4 regions of the Afipia sp. GW823-FHT06G09 genome follow, and region 3 is predicted to be linked to each of the others. Evidence: predicted binding sites of a transcription regulator. Region 3 holds the regulator's gene; each other region holds the start of a gene.
The links. The regulator LexA, encoded in region 3, represses DNA repair genes until DNA is damaged. The targets are predictions, from matches to a motif close to TGTTCNNNNTGTGTTCNG.
Positions count from the first base shown of each region.

Region 1: AC1Q67_RS24315 (ImuA family protein) is a predicted target of LexA. The motif match lies at 5,542-5,559, and genes of this name have one in related genera.
Region 2: recA (recombinase RecA) is a predicted target of LexA. The motif match lies at 1,995-2,012, and genes of this name have one in related genera.
Region 4: radA (DNA repair protein RadA) is a predicted target of LexA. The motif match lies at 4,781-4,798, and genes of this name have one in related genera.

Region 1 is NZ_JBXAHF010000007.1:8,545-16,027, forward strand. It holds gene AC1Q67_RS24305 (error-prone DNA polymerase) at 48-3,317, opposite strand; gene AC1Q67_RS24310 (Y-family DNA polymerase) at 3,314-4,837, opposite strand; gene AC1Q67_RS24315 (ImuA family protein) at 4,752-5,513, opposite strand; gene ku (non-homologous end joining protein Ku) at 5,799-6,659, shown strand; gene ligD (DNA ligase D) at 6,662-7,483, shown strand, end outside.
Region 2 is NZ_JBXAHF010000001.1:647,655-655,137, forward strand. It holds gene gcvP (aminomethyl-transferring glycine dehydrogenase) at 1-417, shown strand, start outside; gene recA (recombinase RecA) at 796-1,884, opposite strand; gene AC1Q67_RS03280 (hypothetical protein) at 2,092-2,319, shown strand; gene AC1Q67_RS03285 (hypothetical protein) at 2,496-2,723, shown strand; gene AC1Q67_RS03290 (hypothetical protein) at 3,138-3,344, opposite strand; gene AC1Q67_RS03295 (hypothetical protein) at 3,898-4,065, shown strand; gene AC1Q67_RS03300 (hypothetical protein) at 4,326-4,493, shown strand; gene AC1Q67_RS03305 (hypothetical protein) at 5,203-5,388, shown strand; gene AC1Q67_RS03310 (hypothetical protein) at 5,408-5,677, opposite strand; gene AC1Q67_RS03315 (PilZ domain-containing protein) at 5,952-6,221, shown strand; gene AC1Q67_RS03320 (PilZ domain-containing protein) at 6,229-6,477, opposite strand; gene AC1Q67_RS03325 (PilZ domain-containing protein) at 6,512-6,844, opposite strand; gene AC1Q67_RS03330 (GNAT family N-acetyltransferase) at 7,222-7,483, shown strand, end outside.
Region 3 is NZ_JBXAHF010000001.1:74,711-82,193, forward strand. It holds gene moaC (cyclic pyranopterin monophosphate synthase MoaC) at 1-393, shown strand, start outside; gene AC1Q67_RS00380 (molybdopterin molybdotransferase MoeA) at 404-1,612, shown strand; gene AC1Q67_RS00385 (SDR family oxidoreductase) at 1,666-2,409, opposite strand; gene AC1Q67_RS00390 (AraC family transcriptional regulator) at 2,507-3,427, shown strand; gene lexA (transcriptional repressor LexA) at 3,604-4,311, shown strand; gene AC1Q67_RS00400 (ComEC/Rec2 family competence protein) at 4,325-6,619, opposite strand; gene AC1Q67_RS00405 (tautomerase family protein) at 6,755-6,991, opposite strand; gene AC1Q67_RS00410 (SDR family NAD(P)-dependent oxidoreductase) at 7,003-7,483, opposite strand, start outside.
Region 4 is NZ_JBXAHF010000004.1:477,599-485,081, forward strand. It holds gene AC1Q67_RS19115 (PilZ domain-containing protein) at 41-754, shown strand; gene purF (amidophosphoribosyltransferase) at 851-2,368, opposite strand; gene AC1Q67_RS19125 (CvpA family protein) at 2,412-3,059, opposite strand; gene radA (DNA repair protein RadA) at 3,325-4,743, opposite strand; gene AC1Q67_RS19135 (NHL repeat-containing protein) at 4,975-6,081, shown strand; gene cnbZ (2-amino-5-chloromuconate deaminase CnbZ) at 6,127-6,882, opposite strand; gene AC1Q67_RS19145 (BP74-related protein) at 6,993-7,382, shown strand; gene alr (alanine racemase) at 7,417-7,483, opposite strand, start outside.

The DNA of each region.
Region 1 (7,483 bases), on a different contig from region 3:
CGTTGCTGCGGGCTTGAAAGCAAACCCCTCGCTTTCCAGATCCTTCGTCACCGGAAATCCCGCGTCTTCACGCGGATCTGGTCGATATGGCCGTATGTATTGCCGAGGTTGCGCGGCTGCGGGCCCTTCGGCAGGCCGCGCCGATCGGGAGTCGGACTGCCGTGATGCAGTTCATCGCCGCGGCCATGCGGGAGAGGGAAGGCGTCGTCGCGCTCGCCGACGCTGGCGAGCTCGCCCGAAAGATCGGACAGGTGGCGCGCCACGAGATGCACCACCTCCCCTTCCCGCTGAATCCGCCCGCGGACCGAGAGCATGCCGGCCGACAGCACGACGCGCCGGTATTGCTCGAAGACCTGCGGCCAGATGACGAGATTGGCGATGCCGCTCTCGTCTTCCAGCGTGACGAACATCACGCCTTTGGCGCTGCCGGGCATCTGTCGCACCAGGACGAGGCCGGCGGCCTCGAGCCAGCGGCCGTCGCGCGACGTCATCGCCTCGGTGCAGGTGACGACGCGCCGGCGCGAGAGGTCCGCGCGCAGGAAGGAGAGCGGATGGGCGCGCAGCGTCAGGCCGACATGGCCGTAATCCTCGACCACCTCGCCGCCGGCTTTCATGGGGCGCAGCGCGACGGCCGGCTCGTCGATCTCCGCAATGGTCCTCGCCTCGCGCGCCGCGGCTGCGGCGAACAGCGGCAGAGGCTCGTCGCGCAGCGCCTTGATCGCCCACATCGCATCGCGCCGCGGAAGGCCGAAAGCCGGACGAAAGGCGTCGGCGTCGGCGAGGTGAACGAGCGCCGCGGCCGGTACGGCGGCGCGGCGCCACAGATCATCGACCGATGAGAACGGCCGATCGCCGCGCGCGGCGATGATCTGCGCTGCGTCGCCATTGGCAAGGCTGCGCACCATGCGCATGCCGAGGCGGACCGCGAAGCGGTCCTCATGCTCGGTCGGCTCCAGGGTGCAATCCCATCGGGATAGATTGACGTCGACGGGGCGCACTTCGACGCCATGATCGCGCGCATCGCGAACAATTTGCGCGGGCGCATAAAACCCCATCGGCTGCGCATTGAGGAGCGCCGCGCAGAAGACATCCGCGTGATGGCATTTCATCCAGGACGAGGCATAGGCCAGCAGCGCGAACGACGCGGCATGGCTTTCAGGAAAACCGTAACTCCCAAAGCCCTCGAGCTGCGAGAACGTCTTCTCGGCGAAATCGCGGGCGTAGCCGTTGTCGATCATGCCGTTGACAAGCTTGTCCTTGAAGGCCGAGACGCCGCCGGTGTGTTTGAAGGTTGCCATGCTCCTGCGGAGCTGGTCGGCTTCGCCGGGCGTGAAGCCGGCCGCCGTGATCGCGATGCGCATCGCCTGTTCCTGAAACAGCGGCACGCCCAAAGTTTTGCCGAGGACGGCCTCGAGCTCCGGCGTCGGATAGACGACGTCCTCCTTGCCCTCGCGCCGGCGCAGATAAGGGTGGACCATGTCGCCCTGGATCGGCCCCGGCCGCACGATTGCGACCTCGATGACGAGATCGTAGAAGGTGCGCGGCTTCAGCCGCGGCAACATGCTCATCTGCGCCCGGCTCTCGATCTGGAACACGCCGAGCGTGTCGGCGCGCCGGATCATGGCGTAAGTACGCGGGTCCTCGGCGGGAATGGTCGCGAGATCGAGCGCGACGCCCTTGTGCTCCGACAGGAGATCGAAGGCGCGCTTCATGCAGGACAGCATGCCGAGCGCCAGACAATCCATCTTCATCATGCGTAGCGCGTCGACGTCGTCCTTGTCCCACTCGACCACTTGTCGTCCCGGCATCGCCGCGGGCTCGATCGGCACGAGGTCGTCGAGCCTGTCGCGCGTCAGGACGAAACCGCCGGGATGCTGGCTGAGATGGCGCGGCGTGCCGATCAGCGCGCGCGCCAGCTCGAGCGCGAGGCGCAGGCGGCGGTCGCCGAGATTCATGTTGAGGTCGGCGGCGTGCTTGTCCTCGATGCCGGTTCGCGACCAGCCCCAGACCTGGCCCGATAGCATCTTGATCGTGTCTTCTGTCAGGCCCAGCGCCTTGCCGACGTCGCGCAGCGCCCCTTTCGATCTGTAGCGGATCACAGTCGAACACAGAGCCGCCCGATCGCGTCCATAGGTTTCATAGACCCACTGAATCACCTCCTCGCGTCGTTCGTGTTCGAAATCCACGTCGATGTCGGGCGGCTCCTTGCGTTCGACGCTGACGAAGCGCTCGAACAGCAGGTCGTTGCGGTCCGGGTCGATGGAGGTGATGCCGAGCACGTAGCACACGGCGGAATTGGCGGCCGAGCCGCGGCCCTGGCAGAGAATGCCTTTCGATCGCGCGAAACGCACGATCGCGTTGACGGTGAGAAAATACGGGGCGTAATCGAGCGTGCGGATCAGCGCGAGCTCGTGCGCGAGGATCTTGCGTACCCTGTCGGGAACGCCCTCGGGATAACGCTCCGCGGCGCTCTCCCATGTGAACTTCTCCAGCGCCTCCTGCGGCGTGAGGTCCGGCATCGTACGCTCTTCCGGATATTGATATTCGAGTTCCGAGAGCGAGAAGGTGCAGCGTTTCGCGATCGCGACCGTGCGGGCGAGCGCTTCCGGGTAGCGCGCAAACAGGCGGTGCATCTCTTCGGGAGGTTTGAGAAAGCGATCGGCATGCCGCTCCCGCCTGAAGCCGAGCGCGTCGATCGTCATGTTGTGACGGATCGCGGTGACGACATCCTGCACGATGCGCCGCTTCGGTTCGTGAAACAGAACGTCATTGGTGACGACGGTCTCGACATGCAGCGACGCTGCGAGATTCGCCAGCTCGTGCAGCCTGAGCTGGTCGTTCGGTCTGCGTCGCAGCGTCAATGCGAGGTAGCCGCGATCGCCGAAGGCTTCCCGCAAGCGGCGCAGCCGCTCGGCGCAGAGTTCATCGGCGTTATCCGGAAGAAGGATGGCGATCAGGCCTTCGCCATAGGCGACGACATCGCGCAATTCGAGGTGGCACTTCGCCTTGCCGGCGCGGCGCTTGCCTTCCGACAGCAGGCGGCAAAGGCGCGCATAGGCGGCGCGGTCGGTCGGATAGACCAGCAGCGAGAAGCCGTCGACGAGGTCGAGGCGGCAGCCGACGATTAGGCGCACGCCTGTCACTTTGGCGGCCTCGTGCGCGCGCACAATGCCGGCCAAGGAATTGCGATCGACGATGCCGAGCGCCTCGATGCCGAACATGGCCGCCTGCGCGAACAGCTCTTCGCAAGAGCTCGCGCCCCGCAGGAACGAGAAGTGCGAGGTCGCCTGCAGCTCGACATAGCGCGGCCCGCTCATCCGAAGATTCCGTGCAGATACCAGCGCTGCGAGCCGGTCTCACCGTGCTCGCCGTCGCCGGCGCGATAGATCCAGAACCGCTCGCCCTGTTCGTCTTCGACGCGGAAGTAGTCGCGCACGGCGTCGAGCTCGGCCTCGCTGCGCCACCATTCCTCGAAGATCCGCTCCGGACCATCGGCGCGCTTCACGCGCCGGCGCACGCCGCGCCAGGTGAATGTCACGGGCGGATGATCGGGCAGAAGCGCCACGGTCTCGATCGGCTCGGGCGAGGCGAGGAGCCGCACCGGCCGCGGCCACGATCCCGACCAGGACGCGCCGGCGTCGGGCGAAGCGGGCGAAGCGCGGGCGACCGATCGTTCCGGCACGTCGCTCTGGACCGGGAGGATGCGATAGAGCCGCTCGCTCCCGATGCGATTGGACAGCGTGTCGATCAGATCGCTGATGTCGGCGTCCGGCGGCGCGGCGAGATCGGAGATGGTCTGCTTCGCGTCCAGGGGCTCGGCGTTCGTCGCGGCGAGCCGCATAAGCTCGATGCCGAAGCCGGGATCAATGGTCTCGATCTTGTCGGTGAGGAGCCGCGTCAGCCGCCTGGCGTCGCGCACCGGCAAGGCGGTGCCGACGCGGACCCCCACCATCCGCGCGTCGACGCGGTGATAGAGAAGGTCGAGGCGCCGGGCGCCCTGCCCGCGCGCCTCGAGCAGGATGCAAAGTTCGCTCACCAGCTTGGCGATGTATCGGGCGATCGTCTCGGCCGCCGAGATCGGCTCGGGGAATTGCCGCCGCACCTCGGCGATCTCGGCCGGCCGGATCGGGTCGATCGGCTCGCTGAGACGACGCATCCCTTGGTCGAGGCGGCGGCCGATGTCGGAGCCGAAGCGCAGCGCGAGCGGCGCGCGCGGGGTGCGCTCGAGGTCGCCGATCTGGTCGAGGCCGAGCCGGCGCAGGCTGTCGACGGTCGAAGTCGGCAGCCGCAATGCCGCGATCGGCAGCGACATGATCGCCGCGGCACTCTCGCCAGCGGGAACGACCATCGTCGGCCGCGCGGCGAAGCGCGCGAGCGCATGCGCGGCGCCCCAGGTGTCGGCCATCGCCGCGCGCGCCGACAGGCCGGCGGCTTTCAGGCGCGCCACCATATCGGCGAGCATGGCGGCCTCGCCGCCGTGAAGATGGGTGGCGCCGGTCGCCTCGATGACGAGGCCGTCGGGCGGGTCTGCCGCGACGATCGGCGAATAGCGGCGCAGCGCCCAGAGCGCGAGCCGGTCGAGCGCCGCGAGGTCTGCGTCCGGCTCGGCGTCGCGCATGACGAGATCCCGCACCAGCGCCTGCGCCTTGCTGGCGGCCATGCCGACGCGCAGGCCGGCGCGCTGCGCGGCCGCATCGGCGGCTACGATCTCGCGACGTCGACCCTCTCGGCCGACAAGAACGAGCGGCGTCTCAGGCGGAGGCGCGGCGTCGCCCAACATCCTTCTGAGCCGGTCCGTGGACCAGATCGGAAGGAAGAGCGAGACGACCCTGGTCATCACACGCCTCCACAACAAAGTCGGCGCATTCTCCGGCGCGCGATCGGATGAGCTCGAGCAGCCAGCGCGGCCGCCCGACGCCGGGGACCGGCAGCGGCGCCGACGGCACGGCCGACACGCGCCATCGCGTCGTCGCCGCCGTCGGCATGCCGAAATCCGCCGCCTCGGTCTGCCGCCGCCAGCGCCGGACCGCGATGCCGAGCGTGCCGGAGGCCTCGGCCGCGAGCTGGAGCCGGCGCGAGGCGGTCATGGAAAGCCGCGACACCTCGGCGACGACGGCGCCCAATCCGGGATGCCGCAACCCTTCCTCGAAACAGGCGAGCAGGGCTTTTTCGTCGCCGCACTCGACATAGACGACGCGACCAGACGCGAGGCCGGCCTGGGCCAGCGCCGGCGCGAACAGATCGGGCCGCGTCACGCACCACAGCACCTTGCCGCCGCTGCGCGCCGCGACGCCGGCGGCGAACAGCGCGGCGGCCGCGCCGTCCACGGCGCCGTTGCCGCCGCCGGCGACCTCATGCAGCGCCCCGCGCAGCAACCCTCCTTCCGGAAGAATCCGGTCGATCGCCGCCACGCCAAAGGGCAGGACCGCGCGCTGCTGCGCGGTCCTGCCCTCGAGCCGGGCGATGCGTGCCCGGAGCTCGGACACGACTGATCGGGGGGCGGACGTACTCATGTCCTTGCAACGCTCTCCGCATTTGATATGTTCTATGTTTGTTCTTCTCTGGCTTCAGAGTCAATCCGAGTCGTGAGCGCCTCAAGCGGGAACTAGGAAGGCCTCGGGAACCGGAGCGCCGAGCGTGGCTTCGCCGCGCCGTTGCCGGTCAGAGGCCCTTGCGACGGAACGAATCCCTTGTTTTCCGCGTTGCTGCTTCTGCCGATTTATCCGCCGAAATTCTCTTCGTCGCGTTCGCATGGGCCGCGATTTGTGCCGGGCGGCTGTAATGAGTGAGGGCATCGCGTGGCGCCAAGGGCGAACTGGAAGGGGTTTTTGAAGGTCGCGGAAGTCGCCTGCCCGGTCGCTCTCTATACGGCCGCCTCAACCTCCGAACGGATTGCTTTCCACACGATCAACCGCGCGACCGGCCATCGCGTGCGCCGCCAGTTCGTGGATAGCGATACCAGCAAGCCGGTCGAGAAGGATGAACAGGTCAAGGGCTACGAGGTTAGCAAGGGCGAGTATGTCGTGCTCGATCCTGAGGAAGTGGCCTCGGCCGTGCCCGATAGCGACAAGACGCTCTCAGTATCCGCCTTCATCGGCTGTGGCGATATCGACGATGTCTATTTCGACAAGCCTTACTATCTCGCGCCGGCCGACAAGATGGCGGAGGAAGCCTTCGCGCTTATTCGCGAGGGCATGCGCAAGAAGAAGGTCGCCGCCATCGCGCAAACCGTGTTGTTCCGGCGCGTCCGCACACTCCTGATCCGAGCGCACGGCGACGGGCTGATCGCGACCACGCTCAATTTCGACTACGAAGTCCGCTCGGCCAAGGAGGCCTTCAGCGACATTCCTGCGATGAAGATCAAAGGGGAGATGCTCGAGCTCGCGGAACACATCATCAAGACCAAGAAGGGCAAGTTCGACGCCTCGAAATTCGACGACCGCTATGAGAGCGCCCTTGCCGATCTCGTGAAGGCAAAACTCGAGGGCAAGAAGATCGAAGTCCGCAAGGAGCCGAAGAGCGAGAAGGTCGTCGATCTGATGGCGGCGCTCCGCGAAAGCGCTGGCCTCGGCAAGAAGAAGGCCGCGGCGAAATCGACCGCCAAGAGAAAGGCGACATCGACGTCGCGCGCCGCCGCGCCGCGCCGGAAGGCGAGCTGACGATGGCGCTCGAGACCTACCGGAAGAAGCGCAATTTCTCGACGACGCCGGAGCCGAAGGGTGGACGAGCCCGCAAGAGCGGCAGCAGCTTCGTCATTCAGAAGCACGACGCCACACGGCTTCACTATGATTTCCGCTTGGAGATGGATGGCGTCCTGAAGAGCTGGGCCGTCACCAAGGGGCCGAGTCTGATTCCCGGCGAGAAGCGTCTGGCGGTCCATGGCGAGGATCACCCGCTGGAATACGGGGACTTCGAAGGGACCATCCCCAAAGGTGAATATGGCGGCGGTACCGTGATCGTGTGGGACCGCGGAACCTGGTCGCCGATCGGCGATGCCCGCAAAGGGTACGCGAAGGGACATCTCGATTTCGAGCTGCAGGGCGAGAAGCTCGGCGGTCGCTGGCATCTCGTGCGTATGCACGGCAAGCCCGGTGAGAAGCGCGAGAACTGGCTGCTGATCAAGGGCGACGACGCCTTCGCGCGTCCAGACGGGCAAGACGATATTCTGGACGAACGGCCGGAATCCGTGAAGACAGGCCGGCAGGTCTCGGATGTGGCCGGCGAGGCGCCCGGCTGGTCGTCGAAGACGGGGCGGATCAGAAAAGCCACGAAGCCCCCGCCCAGCGCCAAGGTGGACCTGCCATCCCAGCCCGAACGGGCTGTCAGTCCCGATCCGTCGAAACTCAAGGGCGCCAAGAAGACCTCCATGCCGGGTTTCGTCGAGCCGATGCTGGCGACGCTCGCCGCCGCCCCGCCATCTGGCGATCGCTGGCTTCACGAGATCAAATTCGACGGCTATCGACTCCAGGCGCGGATCGAGGCT
Region 2 (7,483 bases), 570 kb from region 3:
GGCGTGACGGTGGACGACATCGCCAAGCGGCTGATCGATTACGGCTTCCATGCCCCGACCATGAGCTTCCCGGTGCCGGGCACGCTGATGATCGAACCGACGGAATCCGAATCGAAGGCGGAACTGGACCGCTTCTGCGACGCCATGATCGCGATCCGCCGCGAGATCGCCGACGTCGAGGCCGGACGATGGCCCATTGAAGCTTCGCCGCTGCGCCATGCGCCGCACACCGTGCACGACATCGCCGAGGATCATTGGCAGCGGCCATATACGCGCGCGGAAGGCTGCTTCCCGGCCGGCACCTCGCGCAGCGACAAGTACTGGTCGCCGGTGGGCCGTGTCGACAACGTCCATGGCGACCGCAATCTGGTCTGCTCATGCCCGCCGGTCGCCGACTACGCGCAGGCGGCGGAGTAAGCGCACGCTCGAATTCCAAACCGGTCATCCCCGCGAAAGCGGGGATCCACCTTCCTCTTCTCATCTGAAGAGAACGACGCATCTGCCCCACATCCCACGGCATCGATAGCTTAGGAAGTATGGGTCCCCGCTTTCGCGGGGACGACGCGGAGAGAGAACAGCCGCGCTCGTCGCTCAAAAACAAATCGGGCGCTGGGGATGTCGGCAACTCAACATCCACAACGCCCGTTTGCTTCCGAAGGTGCGATGGATGCCCGAAAAGGATTCCCGTCTTTTCGGATCGCACCGGCCGGGCCGTGAAGCCCGGTCGAAAATGAACTCTTTTTAGTTGTCGCGTTTTCTTAACGCGAACCGGTTCCCACTTCGCTTGAAAACGCTTTAGTCGTCCTGCGGCTCCTCGCCATCGGCATCGCGCTCCGGCGAGCCTGCCAGAATCTGCTCGGCGATCAGGCCGGAATTCTGCCGGATCGAGGCTTCGATCTTGGCGGTGATCTCGGGATTGGCCTTCAGGAAGGCCTTGGAATTCTCGCGGCCCTGCCCGAGGCGCTGGCTGTCATAGGAGAACCAGGCGCCGGACTTTTCGACGATGCCGGCCTTGACGCCGAGATCGAGGATTTCGCCCATCTTGGAGACGCCCTCGCCGTACATGATGTCGAATTCGACCTGCTTGAACGGCGGCGCCAGCTTGTTCTTCACCACCTTGACCCGGGTCGAATTGCCGACGACTTCGTCGCGTTCCTTGATCTGGCCGATGCGGCGGATATCGAGGCGCACGGAGGCGTAGAACTTCAGCGCATTGCCGCCGGTGGTGGTTTCCGGCGAGCCGTACATCACACCGATCTTCATGCGGATCTGGTTGATGAAGATCACCATGGTGTGGGACTTGTTGATCGAGGCGGTCAGCTTGCGCAACGCCTGCGACATCAATCGCGCCTGCAGGCCGGGCAGCGCATCGCCCATTTCGCCTTCGAGTTCGGCGCGCGGCACCAGCGCCGCCACCGAGTCCACGATCAGCACGTCGACCGCGCCGGAGCGCACCAGCGTGTCGGCGATTTCCAGCGCCTGCTCGCCATGGTCCGGCTGCGAGATCAGAAGTTCATCGACATTGACGCCGAGCTTGCGGGCATAGACCGGATCGAGCGCGTGTTCGGCGTCGATGAAGGCGCAGATGCCGCCTTTCTTCTGGGCCTCGGCCACGCAATGCAGCGCCAGCGTGGTCTTGCCGGAGGATTCCGGCCCGTAGATCTCGACCACTCGTCCCTTGGGCAGACCGCCGACGCCGAGCGCGATGTCCAGCCCCAGCGAGCCCGAGGAAATCACCTCGATGTCCATCGACCGGTCGTTCTTGCCGAGCTTCATCACGGAGCCCTTGCCGAACTGGCGCTCGATCTGGGAGAGCGCGGCCGACAGGGCCTTGGTCTTGTCCATGGACGATCCTTCAACGATACGCAGGGCGGCGGGGGCCATCTGTGATGCTCCTTATGTATGGGATTCGCCTGCCGGACAAACGGCTTCCCAAGGTCGGCGGACCGGAATCGGGGTGGATCCGATGAAAAGAATGTACCCTTTTTGTTCCAAGTTCGCAATATGTTCTTTTGCCAGGTCGGGTACTGGCCTGTTTTATCCCCTAGTGGCTCAATTTGATTTTAGGGGTGGCCTATTTAGATTTCGAGCATGAAAGACGAACTCGACCATCGCGTGAACATAGGTCTCTTCGCAGCCCTGATCGTGTTTGTTGTTATTTATGGTGTGCTCATCGCTCGCTATGACGGTTGGGGTCTAGCGCTTGGTTGGATCCCCGCGCTCATTGCCGCCGCCCTTACGGTCTATGCAATCTACCGGAGCGATACACTTACGCGCATCATCGACGCGCTGTTCAGCCTTCCACACGTCGGGCCCTAAGGCCGCCTCAGTGGGCGGCCAATTAGATTCCTGGAAGTCTAGGCCCTTCATCTGGTTAACCCATAGTGGCCCAACTTGATTTGAAAGGCCTGTTTCGGCTTGGCGGGGTGCGCTGCTAAGCGCCCCTCGGTCCAGCCAGACTACAGAAACCGCCTACGCCAACACATGAGGTCCGCATGAGTCTGTGGTACTTCCTGAGCGACTGGTTCGCAGCCGTCCCGACCCGCGGCGCGCTGCTCAAGCGCATGTTGATCAACGCCGCATGGGCCTTCGCCATTCTCGTCGCCATGGCGCTGTTGCAGGTGCGAGCCGAATATGCGGCCGTCGTTTTCTTCGGTGTTTTTGCTGTGAACGGCGTGATGTGCGTCGTTTACGAACGACAGCGTCATCAAACGCGCGGCTGAACGATAAAAAGTAAGGCCGCCCCAACGGCGGCCTCTTCATTTGCACAGCCTGACTTCGGGCGACCGCCGTTACTGGAGGCGGTAGCTCAGGCCCGCGCGCTGGATATGAGTATTCATATCGTAAGACGTCTTGAACGGCCTGTATTTCCAGCCAGTGAATCCAAACAGCTGTCACCGGCGGCCACAGTTAACACATTGCAGCTGCTTTGCCTTTTCGCTCCCTGATGCTCCTGCACGGAGATTTTGCAGCGGCCGGTGTTAGAGGGGAACGGATTCGGCCATTCGGGGTTGTTCAATCGTACACAGGACGATCGAAAATCCTCCCTTCATCCCGCGCCGGGTTTTGTCCCCCGCTTTCCCGGCGCGGGCTTCCTTTGATTGCAGCGCGAGCATCGGCGGTCTCTGCTTGCTGGCTTACTGCTTGTCGGCTTTTTCGTTTTTCCGGGCTGCAGATACGTCCGCCAGGCTCGCCGTAACGGGCAGACCCATTTTCCGCAGCAAATAGGCTCCGACGACATAGGCAATGCCGGCGCCGACCAACCCCACCGCCGCTCCCAGTGCGATGTTGCCGCCGCTGAACAGCGCGCGGAAAACCGGAAACGCCCCGGCAATCGTCGCCAAAGTAATCGGAGCCGGAACTGGTCCCTTGATGAGCACTGCGCCTCCCGCTGTCGCGCCGAGCCTACCACAGCACTGATGGAGCAGCGCCAGTATCTGATTTATGATGCGGCCATGAGCACCAGCGCACGATACGGAACGCTGCACTGGATCAGGGTGCTGCTCTGGCCGCGGCCGGTCCTGACGATCGTCCGGATGTGGCGCAGACGCGGCCGGCTGTAACGATCCCTCGCCAAAAAAACCGCCGCCTCCCGTCAAGGAAGCGGCGGCTAAGTCCAGGGAGGAAACGCCCGATAAGGGCACCACAGCGGTATGAGCGCCGCCGGGGTTCGGAATGGCTCGAAGAGCCGAATTCTTCAGATCATGAATCGATGGCCGCGTCTGTGAGCGCGGTCACAGTTCACAATGCGCAGCCGTGCGGCCGAAAACTCCGCATCACTTCTCACGTGTTTTTGCGAGGCATCAGCGGGCTGTAACCCGAAGTGATGAATGGCGCCGAACTTTTGCCACGGCTAATGACTTCTCCTGTGACAGTTTCTTGACAGGAGTGGCGACGATGAGCCCTACCCAGATCGCGAAATCGGCCCACGACCAGTTCATGCAGGTGGTTCAGAAAGAGCTTGAGGCGTTTGAAAAACGCGAGAGAGAGTTCCTGGCCAGGGAACGCCGTGAGCGCGCCGATGAGCTCAAGCTCGCTGAACGGAAAGCCGGGCCTATTCACTAGACCGGTTGCGGGGCTTTGAAAGCGTGCGGCCGCTTGAGATCCCTCTTTGTTAAAATCCTCTCCAATATTCGCGCTTCTTTGCGAGATGTATCTGGCCGGCTGCCTCCCTCGAAGGGAGTAGACATGTTCTGATCCTATCGCAGCAATTTCTGATGCAGCGAAAATCGGAACCCGCTAAGCTTGTGAGATCACCGTCCGACCGTGGCATCACCGGTGACTGAGAGTGTTGTGCTCCCCGCCTCGTCCACGCGGAGCGACCCATGACCTCGTCTGATCCTTCAGTTTGTCCCGTGTGCGGGCAACGGATGACGCTGGTTTTCAAGAACAGGCAAAAGCAGTACGTGTGCGAGGTGTGCGACACCGATCCGCTCACGTCGCCGAAGCTGGACAAGCTTCTGCACGCCGTGCGGCCGCCCGAAGGGAAGTAACCCGGGCCCCGGTTGGTGCGGCTTACAAGAAGTGGGCTGTCGCCCGCCGCTGCAATGTGCGGCGGCTCCGGCCAGCAGGCTCAAAGCTCACCTGCTCAAGGCGGCATGTGCGGGAAATCCGCCGCCGCCGGCGACCCCATGGCCGACAAGCCCGCCATGTTCACAAGCAGATGGGTATGGGGACGTGCGGCTGCTGCAAGAACATGGCGATGATGGACGGCATGAAAGCCGACGATCCGCACAAAGGCATGGATATGCCGAAGCAGTAAGCAAGCACGGAAAGGGCCGCCTCACCGGGCGGCTTTTTCCTGCGGATCAGACCATGTCAGGCGCCTCGGCCGTCGGCTGTGTCTGCCGCCGGCGGGTTCGCCGGAGCCGACGGGTCCGGGCTCGTTTCAAGCAGCCGGACCAGATCCGCCATGCTGGTCGAATCCTGCGCCGGGGACGGAGCCTCTTCCGCCACGGGCCATAGCCATCCCTGAATAAGCCGGATCGGGCTAAACATGTGTCCCCCCACTCGACATATCTCAGCAAGACGAATGAGGCGCGGCTTTCGTTCCACCGCGATGCAAAAATATGTCCCGGCCGGCCATCCTCCCCAAGGGATCGTTTCGACCAACCGCCGGTTGAACCGGTTTACGGAAACCGGCGGCTGCTTCGATTAGGCTGCTGCCCTGGCTCACCCCTGACGAACAGGAGAGCGCCATCCATGGCCCGGACCAACTCAATTTCGATCGAAGAAAAGTGGCAAAAGATCGCGGACGACACGCGAAATCAGGCAAGCGCGATGCCGCCCTGCCAGAAGCGTGATGACCTCTTGAAGAAAGCCCGTCAGCTCGACGTGGCGGTCAACCTCAGCAACTGGCTTTCAGCCGACCAGAAAAACCCGAAGTAGCCAGCCTTGCGGCGGACGATCACTTCGCGGTGGATTTCGCTTTCGCGGCGGGCTTGGCTGCGGGCTCGCTGCGGACCGAGGCCCATGGATCGCTGTTCGCCTTGGCGTCGGGGATCTTGGAGCGCGCAGCCTTGGCCGCCTCCTCATTGGCCTTGTTCCGCGCCTTTTCCTCCTCGGAGAGCTCCTTGCCCTCGTTCAGCTTGAAGCCGGGCATCAACTGGGCGAACGCCGGCATGGAAACCGGGCCCATGGCCAAGGCAATCAGCATCGCCACCCGAAACACCCGCATCAAAACTCTCCCGGAGCAGTCCAATTCTTGAGGTTGATCGCCACCGGCCCGGCGGCGGCACCGTTCTACTCCACCGGCAAACGATGGCCAAGACGGGGCAATCGCAGGGCAAGCCCCTGAATTCGCCGGCGGACCAGCCCTGGCAGCCCCGGGTCCCCGCTGCCAACGTCGTGAATCAATCCTGAATGCGGGTGCGGCCTGCGAGAGGCGCCGGTTTAAGGGCTGGCAACCGGCCGCAATTTAGTCTGCGGCCGTGATCCAGAGGCAGGTAGCCATGACAGAAGTACCACTGGCGGAAAGGCGGTCGGAAACGCGCCGCCGCGTCTTCAAGGGCGGCGTCATCACGTTCAATGGCGCTGGCGTCGACTGCACCGTGCGCAACATATCGACGCGCGGCGCGGCACTGGACGTCGCCAATGCTGCGATGATCCCGCCGCGATTCAATCTTGCCATCAAGGCGGATGATTTTATCGCCCGCTGCCGCATGGTCTGGAACAACGGTCAGCGCGTCGGCATCGCGTTCGACAGCCCGCCCCAGAATTGAAAGACAGCTAGAACGAAACCCCGAGACGCGGCCCCTTCGCCCACACGACGCGGCACTTCTTTTTTGAGCCGGCATAGAGCAGCTCAAATCTTTGCGGCAGCGGCTTGCCGGGCGTCACCTCGAGGCAGGCTCCGCCCGCCGAGTAGTCCACGACGTTGCAGCCGATCACCGGAGACTTCGGATCGACAATGATCTTGGCCGACCGGGAGAGATTTCCCGACGGCTTGACGCGGTTGAAACGGCGCTCTTGAGGCATGAGACACATCCGTAAAATGGTTTGCAGATAACGGTCAGGCCATTCCTTCCACCGGCGCCCGTCTTGCTGCCGGAGATGCAGTCTTTTTCTTGGTGATATCGGGTTTCAGGAAGATCACGCCGATCTGGTCGCCGTTGACGCGCACCATCTTGCATCGCCGGTAGGCGAGTCCTGTCGAGGACAGCAGCAGGAAGAATTCCTTCAGATCGAGATTGCCGACGGAGCCTTCGACCTTCAGCAGCGCGCCGCCTTCTGAAACGTCAAGCATCTTGCACGGGCGGCGCCAGGTGCCGTCAATTCCCATGATCTGAACATCGAAGCCACGCTCGAAATCGATGCGCTGGCTCTTACGAAGTTCCTTGCTCATTGCGACCTCCTTCAGAGGTTGCTTGTGAAAATGTATTTCCAGAATTTCGGTTGCAAAAACTGTCTTCTTGAACGGCGCCGCTATGAAAATCCTGCGCCGGTAGTGTCATAATAGTTTGACATTACGCGCAATTGCTTAAACTTCCTTAAGCGTACGGATCATTTCCAACCGGATGATACCGGCAGGCGCTGTCACGCCATCGGCTGCGCGACGCGTCATCGTTAACGGACGATGAAAAAAGCACCGCGCATTTAACCCGAACCCCACATCCGATTTTGATGTTTCGCCCATAACGTCTGCCCTGGGACGCACAACAAAACGGCGCGACGCACGAAAAAGCTGCGCGCTCAAAAAACGCGTGAACAGGGATTGGGACGGTGGTTGAGATTGCCAATGCAGCACAAGCCGCTGCCGCGCGCCGCGCGGTGGGCTTTGTCCGTGAGCAAGCGGACGAGAGCAACAGCTCCGCCGAAACGACGCTCGCGCTGCTCGATACGATTTCTGCGGAGCTCTGGCGGCGTCTGAGCGAGAACGCCATCGAGCCCAACGGCTACTACCTGCCCGAATGGGAACTGGCGGTGAATGCCTCCGCGCAGGCGCGCACCAGTGTCAGCGCCCTCGCCGCTGATGCCGTCGCTG
Region 3 (7,483 bases):
GCCGAAGGTCATGTCATCATGACCCGCAAGACGCTCGATCTGATCGTGAAGGGCAATGCCAGCAAGGGCGACGTGCTCGGCACCGCGCGCGTCGCCGGCATCATGGCGGCAAAGCGCACCTGCGACCTCATTCCGCTCTGTCATCCATTGGCGCTGTCGAAGGTAACGCTCGACATCACGCCCGACACCAAATTGCCCGGCTGCCGCGTGCGCGCGACCGTGAAGGTCAAGGGCCCGACCGGCGTCGAAATGGAAGCGCTGACCGCGGTGTCGGTCGCGTGCCTCACCATCTATGACATGGTGAAGGCTGTGGAGCGCGGCATTCAGATCGAGGCCGTCCGTCTGGTCGAGAAAAAGGGCGGCAAGTCTGGCCATTATCTGGCAGACGATTAAGGATTGCACCATGGCGCTGATGCCGGTCGCCGAGGCCTATGCCGCCGTTCTCAAGGACGCCAGCGCCCTTCCCGAAGAAACGGTTGCGCTCGGCGAAGCGTTTCATCGCACACTCTCCCGCGACGTCGCGGCGCTTCGCACCCAGCCCCCCGCCGCCATGTCGGCAATGGATGGATACGCGGTACGCGCCATCGACGCAGTGACCGGCGCGCGGCTGAAGGTAATCGGCGAAGTCGCCGCAGGCCGGCCCTTCAATCAGACGATCGGTGCGGGACAGGCGGCGCGGATCTTCACCGGTGGCGTCATTCCCGGTGGCGTGGATGCCGTGGTCATTCAGGAAGACACCACGCGCGACGGCGAGTTTGTCATCGTCAACGAAGCCATCGCGGCGGGAAAGAACATCCGTCCCGCCGGCATCGATTTTCGCGAAGGCGACGTGCTGTTGCCGCGCGGTTCTCTGCTCAACGACCGCGCCCTCGCGCTGGCGGCGGGGATGAACCATCCGCGTTTGCCGGTCCATCGCCGTCCCAAGGTCGCGATCCTTGCCACCGGCGATGAGCTGGTCGCGCCGGGCACAACACCCGCCCCGGGACAGATCGTCTACAGCAATTTCTTTGCGCTGAGCGCGCTCGTGCGCAACGAAGGTGCCGAACCGATTGATCTCGGCATCGCACGCGACACGCTCGATTCAACCTCGAACGGAATCAAGCGTGCGCGCGATCTCGGCGCGGACATTCTCATCACCACCGGCGGCGCCTCGGTCGGCGATCACGACCTGGTTCAGGCCGCGCTGACAGCCGAAGGCTTCGACATGGCCTTCTGGAAAATCGCGCTGCGGCCCGGCAAGCCGATGATGAACGGACGGCTCGGAGCGATGCGCGTGCTCGGTCTACCCGGCAACCCGGTGTCGTCCTACGTCTGCGCTTTCCTGTTTCTGGTGCCGCTGATCCGTTCGCTCTCCGGGCGAACGCGCGTCGATCATCCGCTTGAACATGCGGTGCTGGGACACGAACTGCCCGAGAACGACAAGCGGCAGGACTATCTGCGCGCGCGTGTCGCGCCCGGCCGCGACGGGGTGCCCGTCGCGACCTCGGTGGGCGCGCAGGACAGTTCGCTGGTGGCAAAACTGGTCGAGGCGAATGCGCTGATCGTCCGGCCGCCGTTCGCTCCGGCAGCCGCCGCCGGCTCGCCCTGCACGATCCTGCGGCTTCCCGCGTAGAAAAAGCCACCTGCGCCGATCCACGATCCATCGCAAACCGGCGGCTGTGCTGTCTATCTCGCCTGAGCCAGCGCCACGGCGTCGGCACCCGCCGGAAAGCGCAGTTGCCCGGTCGCATCGTTGGCGGCACGCCAGACCGCTTCCGCCACATCGGATTCTGTCGTGACCGCGGCCGGCTGCGTGAACGCGGCAAAGACCTGCTGCGCAAAGGGCGCGTAGGCTTGCGGGATCAACCCCTCCATCCGGTTTCCCGAATTGCTGCTGAAGCGCGTGGTCGGCCCATAACCGGGTTCGACCAGTTTTACGCCCACCCTGAACGCGGCGAGTTCATGCGCCAGCGAGCCGGTAAATCCCTCGATGGCGGTCTTGCTCGCGGTGTACGCCGCGACCAGCGGCATCGGCGCCAGCGTGGCGCTCGAGGTCACGTTCACCACCACGCCCGACTTTCGCGCGCGGAACTGCGGCAGCACCGCCTGCGTCATCGCCATCATGCCGAACGTGTTGGTCTCGAACACCTCGCGCACCGTTGTCATCGGCGTCGCCTCGAACGCGCCGAAAAGTCCGATGCCGGCATTGTTGACCAGCACGTCGATGGGACCGCTCGCTGCGATGACAGCCGCAATGCTTTCCGGTCTGGTCACGTCGAGCGGCAACACGCGGAGCGTATCGTTGCGAGGCAATATGTCTTCGCGCGGCGTCCGCATGGTGGCGATCACCTTCCAGCCCTGTGCATCAAAGTGCCGGGCGGTTTCGAGGCCATAGCCGGACGAGCATCCCGTAATAAGAATAGTCTTCATGATCACTTTCCCGATGATTTTGGTACGGTTGCTATGGCGGACGCTGTCCGGACGATCTACAATGGAAAGTCCATATTTCCTTTGCGAGCGTCCGGATGTGACCGATCCCCTCTCCGAAGTCATCGCCCTGCTTCAGCCGCGCACGGTGTTCTCCAAACGCATCAGCGGTGCCGGACGCTGGGGCGTGCGCTATTCGGACTTCGGCCAGCCCAGCTTCTGCGCCGTACTTGAGGGAAGCTGCCGCCTCGCGGTCGACGGTCACCCGGCCCTGACGCTGGAAGCCGGCGACTTCGTGCTTCTGCCCGCGACACCTGGATTCACCATGTCCGGTTTCGAGCCGGTGCGGCCCGAACGCATCGACCCGAAGGTGATGCTTTCCCCGGTGGGCGAAGTCCGCCACGGCACCCGCGGCGGGCGGCCGGATGTACGTTTACTTGGCGGCTATTTCGTTTTCGACTCCCCCAACGCATCCCTGCTCGTATCGCTGCTGCCGGGATTGATCCACGTGCGCGGGGTCGAGCGGCTCTCCGTGCTGGTGCAACTCGTCGGAGAGGAATCGCGCGCGCAGAGACCCGGCCGCGATCTCGTGCTCACGCGCCTCGTGGAGGTGCTCCTGATTGAAGCACTTCGATTGGCGCCGGCTGATGGCGCGCCGCCCGGACTGCTTCGCGGACTGGCCGATCCGCGGCTCGCTCCGGCGATGCAGCAGATGCACGGTCATCTCGCGCGGCCGTGGACGATGGCGCAACTGGCCGGGAAAGCCGCGCTGTCGCGCTCGGCATTCTTCGAGCGCTTCACGCGGACCGTGGGTCTGCCGCCGATGGAGTATCTGCTCGCCTGGCGCATGGCCGTCGCCAAGGATCTGCTCCGCCGTCAGGACATCGGGCTTGGCGAAGTCGCCGAGCGGGTCGGCTACGGCTCGGCAAGCACCTTCAGCACTGCCTTCAGCCGGCATGTGGGGCAGTCCCCGGGCCGCTACGCGCGCGCTTCGGCAGAAGCTGTCGGCGCGTTGACGTGAAATTAAGGGGTTGCGGAACACATATGGAACAGATAGTGTTCGTTCATGATTTGTTTCGAGTGACTCGCAACTCCTGAGTGTCCCTTTTCATTGTTTCGCAGTGGGGATCCAGAGAGGCGCAGCTTCGGATCAGACACGGGAATTCTTGAGATCCTTGGGATCGGGGACCAATTCAGATGCTGACACGCAAACAGTATGAGCTTCTGCGCTTCATCAACGAGCGGCTCAAGGAAGCTGGTGTTCCGCCCTCCTTCGATGAGATGAAGGATGCGCTGGACCTGCGGTCGAAGTCCGGTATCCACCGGCTCATCACTGCTCTCGAGGAGCGCGGCTTTATCCGGCGGCTCGCCAACCGAGCCCGCGCCATAGAGGTCATCAAGCTTCCCGAAACGAGTGCCAGCCCCGGCGGCGCACGCCGCGGCTTCACGCCCAGCGTCATCGAGGGCAACCTGGGCAAGGTTCGCTCGGCGCCGTCGCTCGGCCCCGACGAAGATGCAAGCTTCCCTGTCGCCGTACCGGTCATGGGCCGGATCGCGGCCGGTACACCAATCGAGGCGCTGCAGACCCGCAGCCACACCATCAGCGTGCCGCCCGACATGCTCGGGTCCGGCGAACACTACGCCCTCGAAGTGCGCGGCGACTCCATGATGGAGGCTGGTATTCTCGATGGCGACACCGTGCTGATCCAGCGCAACGAGACCGCCGACACCGGCGACATCGTGGTGGCGCTGATCGACGAGGAAGAAGCCACCCTGAAGCGCTTCCGGCGGCGCGGTGCGTCCATCGCCCTGGAGCCTGCCAACGCAGCGTACGAAGTCCGAATCCTGCCGCCCAACCGCGTGCGGATTCAGGGCAAGCTGATCGGCCTGGTCCGCAAGTACTGAGTTCGACTCGAGATCAATCGTCCGGCTGGAGATCGCTCTCCGCCGGCGTAGCATCGACAGGCTGCACCGGGCGATTTGCCGGTACGGCGGGTGTATCTGCTCCATCATCGCGGGTCGCGGGCGCCCATGGACGGCCCACCCCGCGGCGGTTGGCGCTGATCGCGTAGCCGTCAGCGGTTTTGCGCAGAGCGAGTGTGCCGCGCCTGCGCAGCATTTCCTGATCCAGCACCATGGCCGCACAGTCGGCGGGCGGCTGACGCAGTGTCACGATCACAGCGGCCCGCACGCAGTCGTCCCCGAATGCTTCCGGTTTCAGTGTCAGCGCAACTGTCGAGCCGTCCGCTGTCTGCACCACACATCCGGACGTGTCGCACGAGACGCCATCGCTGAGCGATACATCGGTAGCCTTGCGCATGTCGGCGTCGGCCGCGAGCCACTCGCGCGACAGGAAGACGTCCTTTCCGGTGCGCATCAGGCGCAGTCTGCCGTCCTTCCCTCGCACCGCAACGGTGTGGCCGTCTCCCGCCACAAGAATATCCGGCTGCGGCGCCGTCAGTGCCCAGACCGTTGCGAATGCGATGAGCCCTGCACCCGCCCAACGCAGCGGCGTCCGCAGCAGACCGAGTACAATGATCCCCGCACTCATCACGGCCAGCGGGCCGGCACCGAATGACGCGATCTGGCCGATGGCGCCAGGCAGCGCTGCCACCCATTGCGACACCGCCACCATCCATCCGATGCCGACATCCATTAGCCGCCAGAACACGCCGTCGAAGCCGAACGGCATCGCCAGCAACCCGAGCAGCCCTGCGGGCATCACCAGTATCGAGACCACCGGCATCGCCGCGAGATTGGCCAACACGCCGTAAGGCGTCACGCGATGAAAATGAAACGCCGCGTACGGCATGGTCGCGAACCCGGCCACCAGCGACGCCAGCGCCAGCATCGTGATCTCGCGCCCTCCCCAGAGCGCCGCACGCGCAACCTGCGAATTGTCGGGCGATGCGAACAGGTTCGGCATGCCGATCTGGATCAACGCCACGAGTCCCAGCGTCGCCGCGAACGACATCTGGAAACTCGGATGCACGAGTGCTTCCGGCGCGATCAAGAGCACGATCATCGCCGCAACCGCCAGCGTACGGAACGTAATCGCGCGGCGATCCACCATCACCGCGATCAGCACCACCGCCGTCATGAAGAACGAGCGTTGGGTGGCGACCTCCGCGCCCGATAGCAGCAGATAAAATGCTGCGGCAATCAGCGCGGCAACTGCCGACCATTTCTTGATCGGGAACGTCACAGTGAGTGCTGGAAACAGCGCAAGCAGCGCGCGCACCGCGAAAAACACCACGCCCGCCACCACCGCCATGTGATAGCCCGAGATCGACAGCACATGGCCGAGTCCCGAAACAAACATCGCGTCGTTGACCGGCGCGGAAATCGCGTCACGCCGCCCGGTCAGCAGCGCCGTCGCGATGGCGCGGTTGTCGCCACTGAGCACACCGCGAATGCGCGCATCGATGGCGTCGCGCATGCCCTGCATCGTAGCAGCGTAGCGCAGATATGCGCCGCCGCTGCGTGGGGCATCAACCGTCTTGATCGCCCCCATCGCGAAGCCAGACGCACCGATGCCCTGGAAGTACATGTCGCGTCCGAAGTCGTAGCTTCCCGGACGCAGCGGCGAGAGCGGCGGCAGCAATCGCGCCTTCAGTTCGACAAAGCTGCCGACGGCCGGCGCTGTCCCCTTTTTGACCGACAGCCGCACGCGTTCGAGCTTGATCCCGCCGCGCGGCGAGTCCATCTCTTCGACGCGCAGCACGAAGCGGTCCGTGCGCTCGCGCTCGTCACGGGTCTCAACGAACCCCTTCAGCGCCACCGAGAACATCGGACGCGCGAGAACACCGTGAGCGACGCGCGCGGTCTTCAGAGTAGCTGCGGCAAATCCTGCTGATAACGCGGCCAGAATCACCACAAGGGGAAAGACGCGGCCGCGCCGCGCAACGAAGGCCGCAACACAGAACGCGAATGCCGTCGCGGCGGCGACCAGTGCCACGGGCTCGCGGTCCGCCGCAAAATAGATCGCAATGCCCGCGCCGAACGCGACCGGCACCCAGGGCAGCAACCGGCCCGGTCCGGCTTCCGCCGTGATCCAGCTTCGGGCTTTTCCGATGAGGAATGACGATGCGCTTTCCGTGAAGCCGGCGGCGGCAGGCTCAGCACTGCGGGGCGGCCAAGAAATAGCTCGGCCGATGGCGCGCCCCGCCCGGCCTTTGGATCTCTCTCGGTCTTCGCCGCCCCCGCCCGCCATCGCGTTGCTCCGGCATCGCCGAGACAATGCTAGCGGAAGCGACCAGGCTGGATAGCGGAACGGATGCAGAATGCGCTGTTCGATTTTAACCGCCGAAAAACAGAGGCCGCCAAGTGATGGCGGCCTCCGTCCCGGTTATTTGCCGCTGGCGGCGCGCTGCTTTCGGTATTCGAGCGCGGGCAGGCCGCCCCATCCCCAGTTGTCCGTGTCGACCTCCTCGATAACGACGAAGGTGGATTCAAGCGGCTTGTGGAGGACGTCGAGCAGAAGCTGGCTCGCGCCGGCAATCAGACGCGCCTTTTCTTCCGCCGTGACGGAGGTCCGGCCGGGGCCGGATCCCTCGCGCGTAACCTGGATCGTGACAATCGGCATGACAGCCTCCGTTAGTGACCGGCGCTCTGGCCACCGTCGACGTGCAGGATTTCGCCGGTCACGAAGCCAGCGGATTCGAGGTACAGAACCCCGTCAACGATATCGCGCATCTCGCCCATGCGCTTCACCGGATGAAGGCCGGCAAGAAACTCGTGGGTCTCCGGAGCGTGCATCGGAGACTTGATGATGCCGGGCGACACGGCGTTCACACGAATGCCCTTGGTTGCGTATTCAACGGCAAGCGCCTTGGTCGCCGAATTGATGCCGCCCTTGGTGAGGTTGGCGAGCACCGTCGGCACGATGGCGGTCGCGTTGTCGGTCAGGCTCGTGGTGATGCTGACGATATGACCGGAGCCCTGCTTCAGCATTTCTGCCGCGGCTTGCTGCGTGATGTGGAAGAAGCCGGCGAGATTGGTCGCGATCTTCGAATTGAAGTCCTCGGCCGTGTATTCGGTGAACGGCTTGGAGATGAAGATGCCGGCATTGTTGACC
Region 4 (7,483 bases), on a different contig from region 3:
GCGTATTAGAGCCAGCAGGCTTTATCGCGAGGATCACGCTTTGTCCGTCAAAGAGTTTCTCAAGCAGCGAGCCGTCAAGGTCATAGTTGGCGGTAATTATAAACTTCCAAACTGGTATGATCCGCAGGGGCGGCTACGCACCTTCGCATGCCGGACAACCCGCGTTTCACCGTTCCGGATGATGGTCGAGGTGCCGGTGGTCGGCAAGGTCGGCGACCGCGTCACATCCTATTTCCGTGACTTCGGCACGTTCGACGGCTCCATCACTGACACGATCGCGGGTGGCTTTCTGGTCGAGCTGGAGATGGTTCGCGCGATGCGTGAAAAGTTTGCGAGCAAGCTCACCTGGCTGGAGAAGAAGCAGAAGGACCCCAGCATTTCCGACGAAAGGAAGGATGCGCGCATTATTCCCGCGAGTTCGCATTCCACGCTGACCCTGGCCGACGGCAATATCCAGGAATGCTTTGTGATCGACATGTCGGCTTCGGGCGCAGCAGTCTCGGCCCAGTTGCAACCGGAGGTCGGAACGCCGCTGGCCGTTGGATCCTGCATCGGCCGCGTGGTCAGGCTTCTGCCAGACGGGTTCGCGGTCAGGTTCGTCGAGCGGCAGAATTGCAATGATCTCGACCGCCTCATCATCCGGCCGGTGTCTCTGCGCCCGGCAGCAGTTCAAGCGCGACGCGTGGCGGATGTGACCATCATGCAGTCGACGAGAACGATGTCTGGGGGAGCGGATTTGATCGAGAGCTGCTGACCGCTCAGCCACGCATGACCACCCGCGAGCGGAAACGCTTCCGCTCTCCTCATGTCCCGATTGTTACGGCACACAACACGCGAAGATGGAGACGGCTTAGCTCGCTTCGGCCAGCAGCGAGAGCTGGTGCTGCGGCTGTTCGACCTGGGTCTGGTCGGTGAGGTGGGTCGGATAGGCGCCGGTGAAGCAGTGATCCGCGAACTTCGGATTGGCCGGATCGCGCTCCGCGAATCCCATCGCGCGGTACATGCCATCGATCGACAGGAACGCCAGGGAGTCCGCGCCGATGATGTCGCGCATTTCCTCAAGCGTATGGGTCGCCGCCAGAAGGCCGCCACGGTCCGGCAGATCGATGCCGTAGTAATCCGGGTTGATGATCGGCGGCGAGGCGAGGCGGAAGTGAACCTCCTTCGCGCCGGCGTCGCGCATCATGCGCACGATCTTCTTCGATGTGGTGCCGCGCACCAGCGAGTCGTCGATCAGGATAATGCGCTTGCCTTCGATGGCGGCGCGGTTGGGCGCATGCTTCATGCGCACGCCAAGCTCGCGCACGCTCTGCGTCGGCTGAATGAAGGTGCGGCCGACATAGTGGTTGCGGATGATACCAAGCTCGAACGGCACGCCCGAATGCTGGCTGTAGCCGACCGCGGCGGGGACGCCGGAATCCGGCACCGGCACCACCACGTCAACATCGACATGGCTTTCCCGTGCAAGCTGCGCGCCGAAGGCCTTGCGGACTTCGTAGACTGAGCGGCCGCCGACGATGGAGTCGGGCCGCGAGAAATAGATGTATTCGAAGATGCAGGGGCGGGGCGGCTGCGGCGGGAACGGCTTGTGGATTTCCGTGCCCTTCTCGTCGAACACGATGACTTCGCCGGGCTCGATGTCGCGGACATATTTCGCGCCGATGATGTCAAGCGCGCAGGTCTCGGAGGCGAGAATCGGACAGTTGTCGAGTTCGCCGAGCACCAGCGGGCGGATGCCGAGCGGATCGCGCGCGCCGATCAGCTTCTTGTTGGTCAGCGACACCAGCGCATAGGCGCCCTCGATGGCGCGAAGAGCTTCGATATAGCGCTCGATGAAACGGCCGCGCTTCGATTGCGCTACCAGATGCAGGATCACCTCGGTGTCGGTGGTCGACTGCATCATTGCGCCGTGGCGGACCAGCTCGCGCCGCAGCGTCAGGCCGTTGGTGAGATTGCCGTTGTGGCCGACGGCAAAGCCGCCTGCATTGAGTTCGGCGAACAGCGGCTGCACGTTGCGCAGGATGGTGCCGCCGGTGGTGGAGTAGCGGACATGGCCGACGGCCATATTGCCGGGAAGGCGTTCGATCACTTCGGCGCGGGAGAAGGTGTCTCCGACGAGGCCGAGGCGGCGTTCGGAATGGAAGCGGTGGCCGTCGTAAGTGACGATGCCGGCGGCTTCCTGTCCGCGATGCTGAAGGGCGTGGAGGCCGAGGGCGGTGATCGCCGCGGCTTCGGGATGCCCGAAGATGCCGAACACGCCGCACTCCTCGCGCAGCGTGTCGCCGTTCAGATCCTTGTCCAGATCGTCATCCAGGTCGTAGTCGGATTTGGAGGGAGGAGTGGAGTGATCGCCGGAAGGGGTTTTCATATGGTCCACCGCGCCCTTGTCTGAGGCAGGACTAGAACTGAATCTAGCGTCCTGCGGCTTTGCCTTCGATCAACTGCTTCATGCCGTCACGGGCTGTTTTCCCGTACCCGCCGTCGTTCCCCACCGTTGCCGTTGTGCGCGGTTCGGGAGCCGCATCAGTCTGCTGCTCCTCGTCGCCTTTTTTCTTGAACCTCTTCAAGATGGTGTTTTCGGGATCATCCGGCAAGAGGCCCATCAGCCAATCGCCGGTTCCCTGCAACATCACCCGCGACTTGGCGTTACGGACCCAATCTGGCTGTTGTTTGTCCGGCACCAGCCAAGCGAAGAACAAAAATGCCACCACCATGATCAAAAGTCCGCGCGCGAGCCCGAACAGGAAGCCGAGGGTGCGGTCGAGTGCGCCGATCCGCGAATCCAAGATCATGTCCGAGATGCGGACGGTGATGATCGACACCACGATCAGCGTCAGAATGAACACGCCGGCGACGACGGCCACCGCCGCGACGGTCTCGTTGTTGAAGTAGGTTTTCGCAGTCGGCAGCAGCTTCTGATAGGCGTAGAGCGTGGTCAGCGCAGCGGCGCCCCAGGCAGCGATCGACAGAATCTCGCGCATGAAGCCGCGGATCATCGCCAGAAGGCCCGACAACAGCATCACGGCAAGAACGATAATGTCGAGAAGCGTTATCGGCATCGGCTGGTCAGATCCGCTTTCAGTTTCAAAACCCCGAATCGGGTTGTCTCAGGTCCGGATAGCTGACGGCCATATCGCACGTCCCGCAAGGGCCGGGAACCCGCAAAAACCCAGACATCAACGGCAAAACTGCATCGCTCTTATGGATCGCCTGTTGCGGTTAACGATCCGTAGCGGACGCAATCTGCAGCCGTTCAACGTCGCGGGCTATATAGCGGCCGGTCACGCCAGCGTCACGCCGCCTTTGGTTCTCGACAGGCTTAATTCAGCCTGAAGCTGCGGTTTTCCCTCGGGCTGTGGCTTTGCTGCCCCGCGCGGCAATGTCCGCAACCAGCGAGGTCAGCGATCCCACCGTATTGAGCGACATTCCGGCGTCGCCGCCGGTATCGCCGCGCGCATTTTCAGGCAGCACGGCGCGGCCGAAGCCGAGCTTGGCGGCCTCCTTCAGACGGGCCGAGGTCTGGGCCACCGGCCGAACCGCACCCGACAGCGAGATTTCGCCGAAATAGACCGCATCGACCGGCAACGGCGCGTTGGCGAGCGACGACACCAGCGCCGCTGCTGCCGCCATGTCTGCCGCAGGCTCGTTGATCCGGAGGCCGCCGGCGACATTGAAGTAGACGTCGTAGCCGGAGAGCTTGACCCCGCAATGCGCCTCCAGCACCGCGAGCACCATCGAAAGGCGGCTGGATTCCCAACCCACCACCGCGCGTCGCGGCGTTCCGAGCGTTGTCGGCACAACCAGCGCCTGCAGTTCGACCAGCACCGGGCGCGTGCCTTCAAGACCGGCGAACACGGCTGTGCCGGGGCTGCCGAGATCGCGCTCGGACAGGAACAGTTCGGATGGATTTGAGACTTCGCGCAGGCCCAGACCGGTCATCTCGAACACACCGATTTCGTCGGTAGGACCGAAGCGGTTCTTCACCGCGCGCAGGATGCGGAACTGCTGCGAGCCTTCGCCCTCGAAGCTCATCACCGCATCGACCATGTGCTCGACCACACGGGGGCCGGCGATCTGGCCGTCCTTGGTGACGTGACCGACCAGAATAAGGGCCGCGCCGGATTTCTTTGCGAAGCGGATCAGTGCCTGTGCCGATGCGCGGACCTGCGTCACCGTTCCGGGCGCGGATTCGACGGTGTCGGTCCACATGGTCTGGATCGAATCGATCACCACGAGGCGAGGCGGGGTTCCTTCCGACAGCGTGGCGATGATGTCTTCGACGGAGGTCTGCGCGGCCAGTTGCACCGCGGCGTCGGCGAGACCGAGACGCGCGGCGCGAAGACGGACCTGCGCGACGGCCTCTTCACCCGAGATGTAGACCACGCGATGTCCCGCGCGCGCCATCAGGCTGGTGGCCTGGGTCAGCAGTGTCGATTTTCCGATGCCGGGATCGCCGCCGACCAGCAGCACCGAGCCGCGAACGAAGCCGCCGCCGGTGACGCGATCGAGTTCACCCATTCCGGACGACAGGCGGGGCGCTTCGGGACTCGAACCGGTGAGGGTTTCCAGCGCGAACGGCCGGCCCTTGCGCTTGGGGCGCAAATTCGCGGGCATGGACGTCGCGCCGGTCGTGTCTTCTTCAGACAGCGTATTCCACTCACCGCAGGATTCACATTTACCCTGCCATTTATTGTAGGCAGCTCCGCAATTCTGACAGACGAAGGAGAGGGCGTTTTTCGCCATGGAGGGGCCTGCCAGCGTCGGAGCAACGGGAATCGTGTGTTCCTCTTTTGTTCACATAAAGCGTTAAAAAGTCAACCCATGTCAGCGCCGGGGACCGATAGCGGGTTACCTTCGGATCGGACTATCGTCTCGGGCGGCCGGCGGGAGGCGACATCTCACATGCGCCGGGACAACAAAACAACGACCACGCTTGACCGGCTACCGGCAAGACGCGGCAAAGGGAGTGACGCCATGAAATGGATTGCCGCCGTTGCCGGCCTCATCCTCGCGAGTGCGGTTCAGGCCGCCGATGCGCCGAAATTCCAGGTCGATGCGCAATGGCCGAAGCCGCTGCCCAACAACTGGATCATGGGACAGGCGGCGGGCGTTGCGGTCGATGCGCAGGATCACGTCTGGGTGTTGCAGCGGCCACGTACGCTGACCGATGACGAGAGGGCGGCGAGCTTCAATCCGCCGCGCACGAAATGCTGCGTGCCAGCGCCGCCGGTGATGGAGTTCGATCAGGCAGGCAATCTGATCACGGCGTGGGGTGGCAAGGGCGAGGGCTACGACTGGCCGACCAACGAGCATGGCATCTATATCGACGCGAAGGGCTTCGTCTGGCTCGCGGGCAACGGCGAAAACGACGGCCAGATTCTGAAGTTCACCCGCGAGGGCAAGTTCGTGATGCAGATCGGCAGGTCCGGTCTGCAGACCAATAGCAGCGACACCACGCGCCTCGGCCGTCCCGCGAACATGACGGTCGATATTGCCGCGAACGAGGTCTATGTCGCGGACGGTTACTACAACCATCGCATCATCGTGTTCGACTCCGAGACCGGCGCGTTCAAGCGGATGTGGGGCGCCTACGGCAAGCCGCCGACAGACGAACGGATGGGGGCCTACAATCCGGACGCACCGCCATCACAGCAGTTCGCCAACCCGGTCCATTGCGTGCGTATCGCGAAGGACGGACTTGTTTATGTGTGCGATCGCCAGAACGACCGCATTCAGGTGTTCAGGAAGGACGGCAGCTTCGTCAAGGAGATGTTCATCGAGAAGCAAACACTGGCCAACGGCTCGGTGTGGGATCTCGAAATCTGGAATGATCCGGCCCAGACATTTCTCATCAATGCCGACGGCGCCAACAACGAGGTCCGCACACTCAAGCGCGAGAACGGACAGATTGTCGGACGCTTCGGCCGCAACGGCCGCATGGCCGGCGACTTCCACTGGATTCACAATCTCGCGCTGGACTCCAAAGGCAACATTTACACAACCGAGGTCGACACCGGAAAACGCGCGCAGAAATTCATGCTGGTCGGCAACATGGTGCTGAAGAAACGGAGCAAGAAGTAGAGGTAGCGGTCATCGAGAGACCGACGGGGGTACGGCTTTCTTTTCTCACCGCGCGTCGATCACCAGTTCGGTCCGCACGCTTCGTACGTCCACCTCGAACTCCATGCCGATCACCGGCGGCCAGGCCGGATACCAGGCAAGACCGATCTGGCTCACCTTGTCTTCGGCAAAGACCGTGTCGAGCAACGGACGGATGTCGTGCACGGTATAAATCTGCGCGGCAGTCACATCGTCCCACTTGCATCCCAGCGCATCGACGCGCTCGCGCATGGCGTTCATGACAAAACGTGCCTTGGTCTCTAGTCCTTTGAGCGACACGTCGCGGCCGCCGACGATGCGGTCGGTGGTGACGCCGTCGCGGATTTCAGGCTTGCCCGAGATCAGGAAGTCACCCGAGGCGCTTGCTTCGGGAACGGTGTAGGTGAAGGCGAAGAACATCGCTTCGGTTGGGACCTCGGTGATCGGTGCGAGGTTGCTGCGCGCCAGCGGATTGACGTCGCCGGACTTGCAGCCCCATTGATGCAGCGTCTTCAGATATTCGCCGTTGAAAGCCTGAAATTGCTCAACGGTCATCGCGGCAGGCGAGCGCAGTTCACAGGCGGCCAGCGCCGTGACGGGGCGGCCCTCCCGCTCAAGATGCGCCTTGATGAAGGCGAAGCCATCGGCCATCGGGATCGGATGCGCAAAACGGACGCGCCGCAAGGCGTAACCGGGCATCGCGGCAACGCCGCTGGAGAACGGCCCGCCCGGGGAGACGATGAACCTGTAGTTTCCGGGTTTGAACTCCATCACGTCCGGCATTCGGCGTTCCCTTCGGGTCTTTTCTCAAATCTCATTGTTGAATCGGGGAGTCTTGAAGTGGAAGGATCATCCATGCAAGCATTGCAACATTTGAACAAGGGATTTCTGGCATGGCATTTTTCAGATGCATTCAGGAAGTTATCAATCGCGGTTTTGTGGTCGAGATTACCGACGAAGCTACAATAAAGAAGGCTCGCGCGATCCTGTCACGAAGGATCACGGAGAGTACGAGCATAAGAGGCGTGATCGTCAAAACGCCGAAACCTTACAACAGGCCATGGAGCTGGCATCTCGATCCGGCTTCGATCGAGTTTTTCGGACAGGCGATGGAAGTGTGCGAGGCTTCGATTGTGCAGGTCGAAAAGCACCTGGACGAGGTGGGCGGAGCATTTCTGCCGCACAACAACTGGTGCCCCTGGCGATCAAGCCTGGTCGAGGAAGTGGTGTTCGACAGCGGGGCTGGAATGGTTGGCCTGCCGATCGAATATGCTGACAGCTGATACTCGCAAGCCGCGGGTGACTTGAGCTGGCCCTTTACTCACCGCCCTTGTAGATGCGCGTATATCGCTTGCCGAGACTGGTCAGCACCTCGTAGCCGATG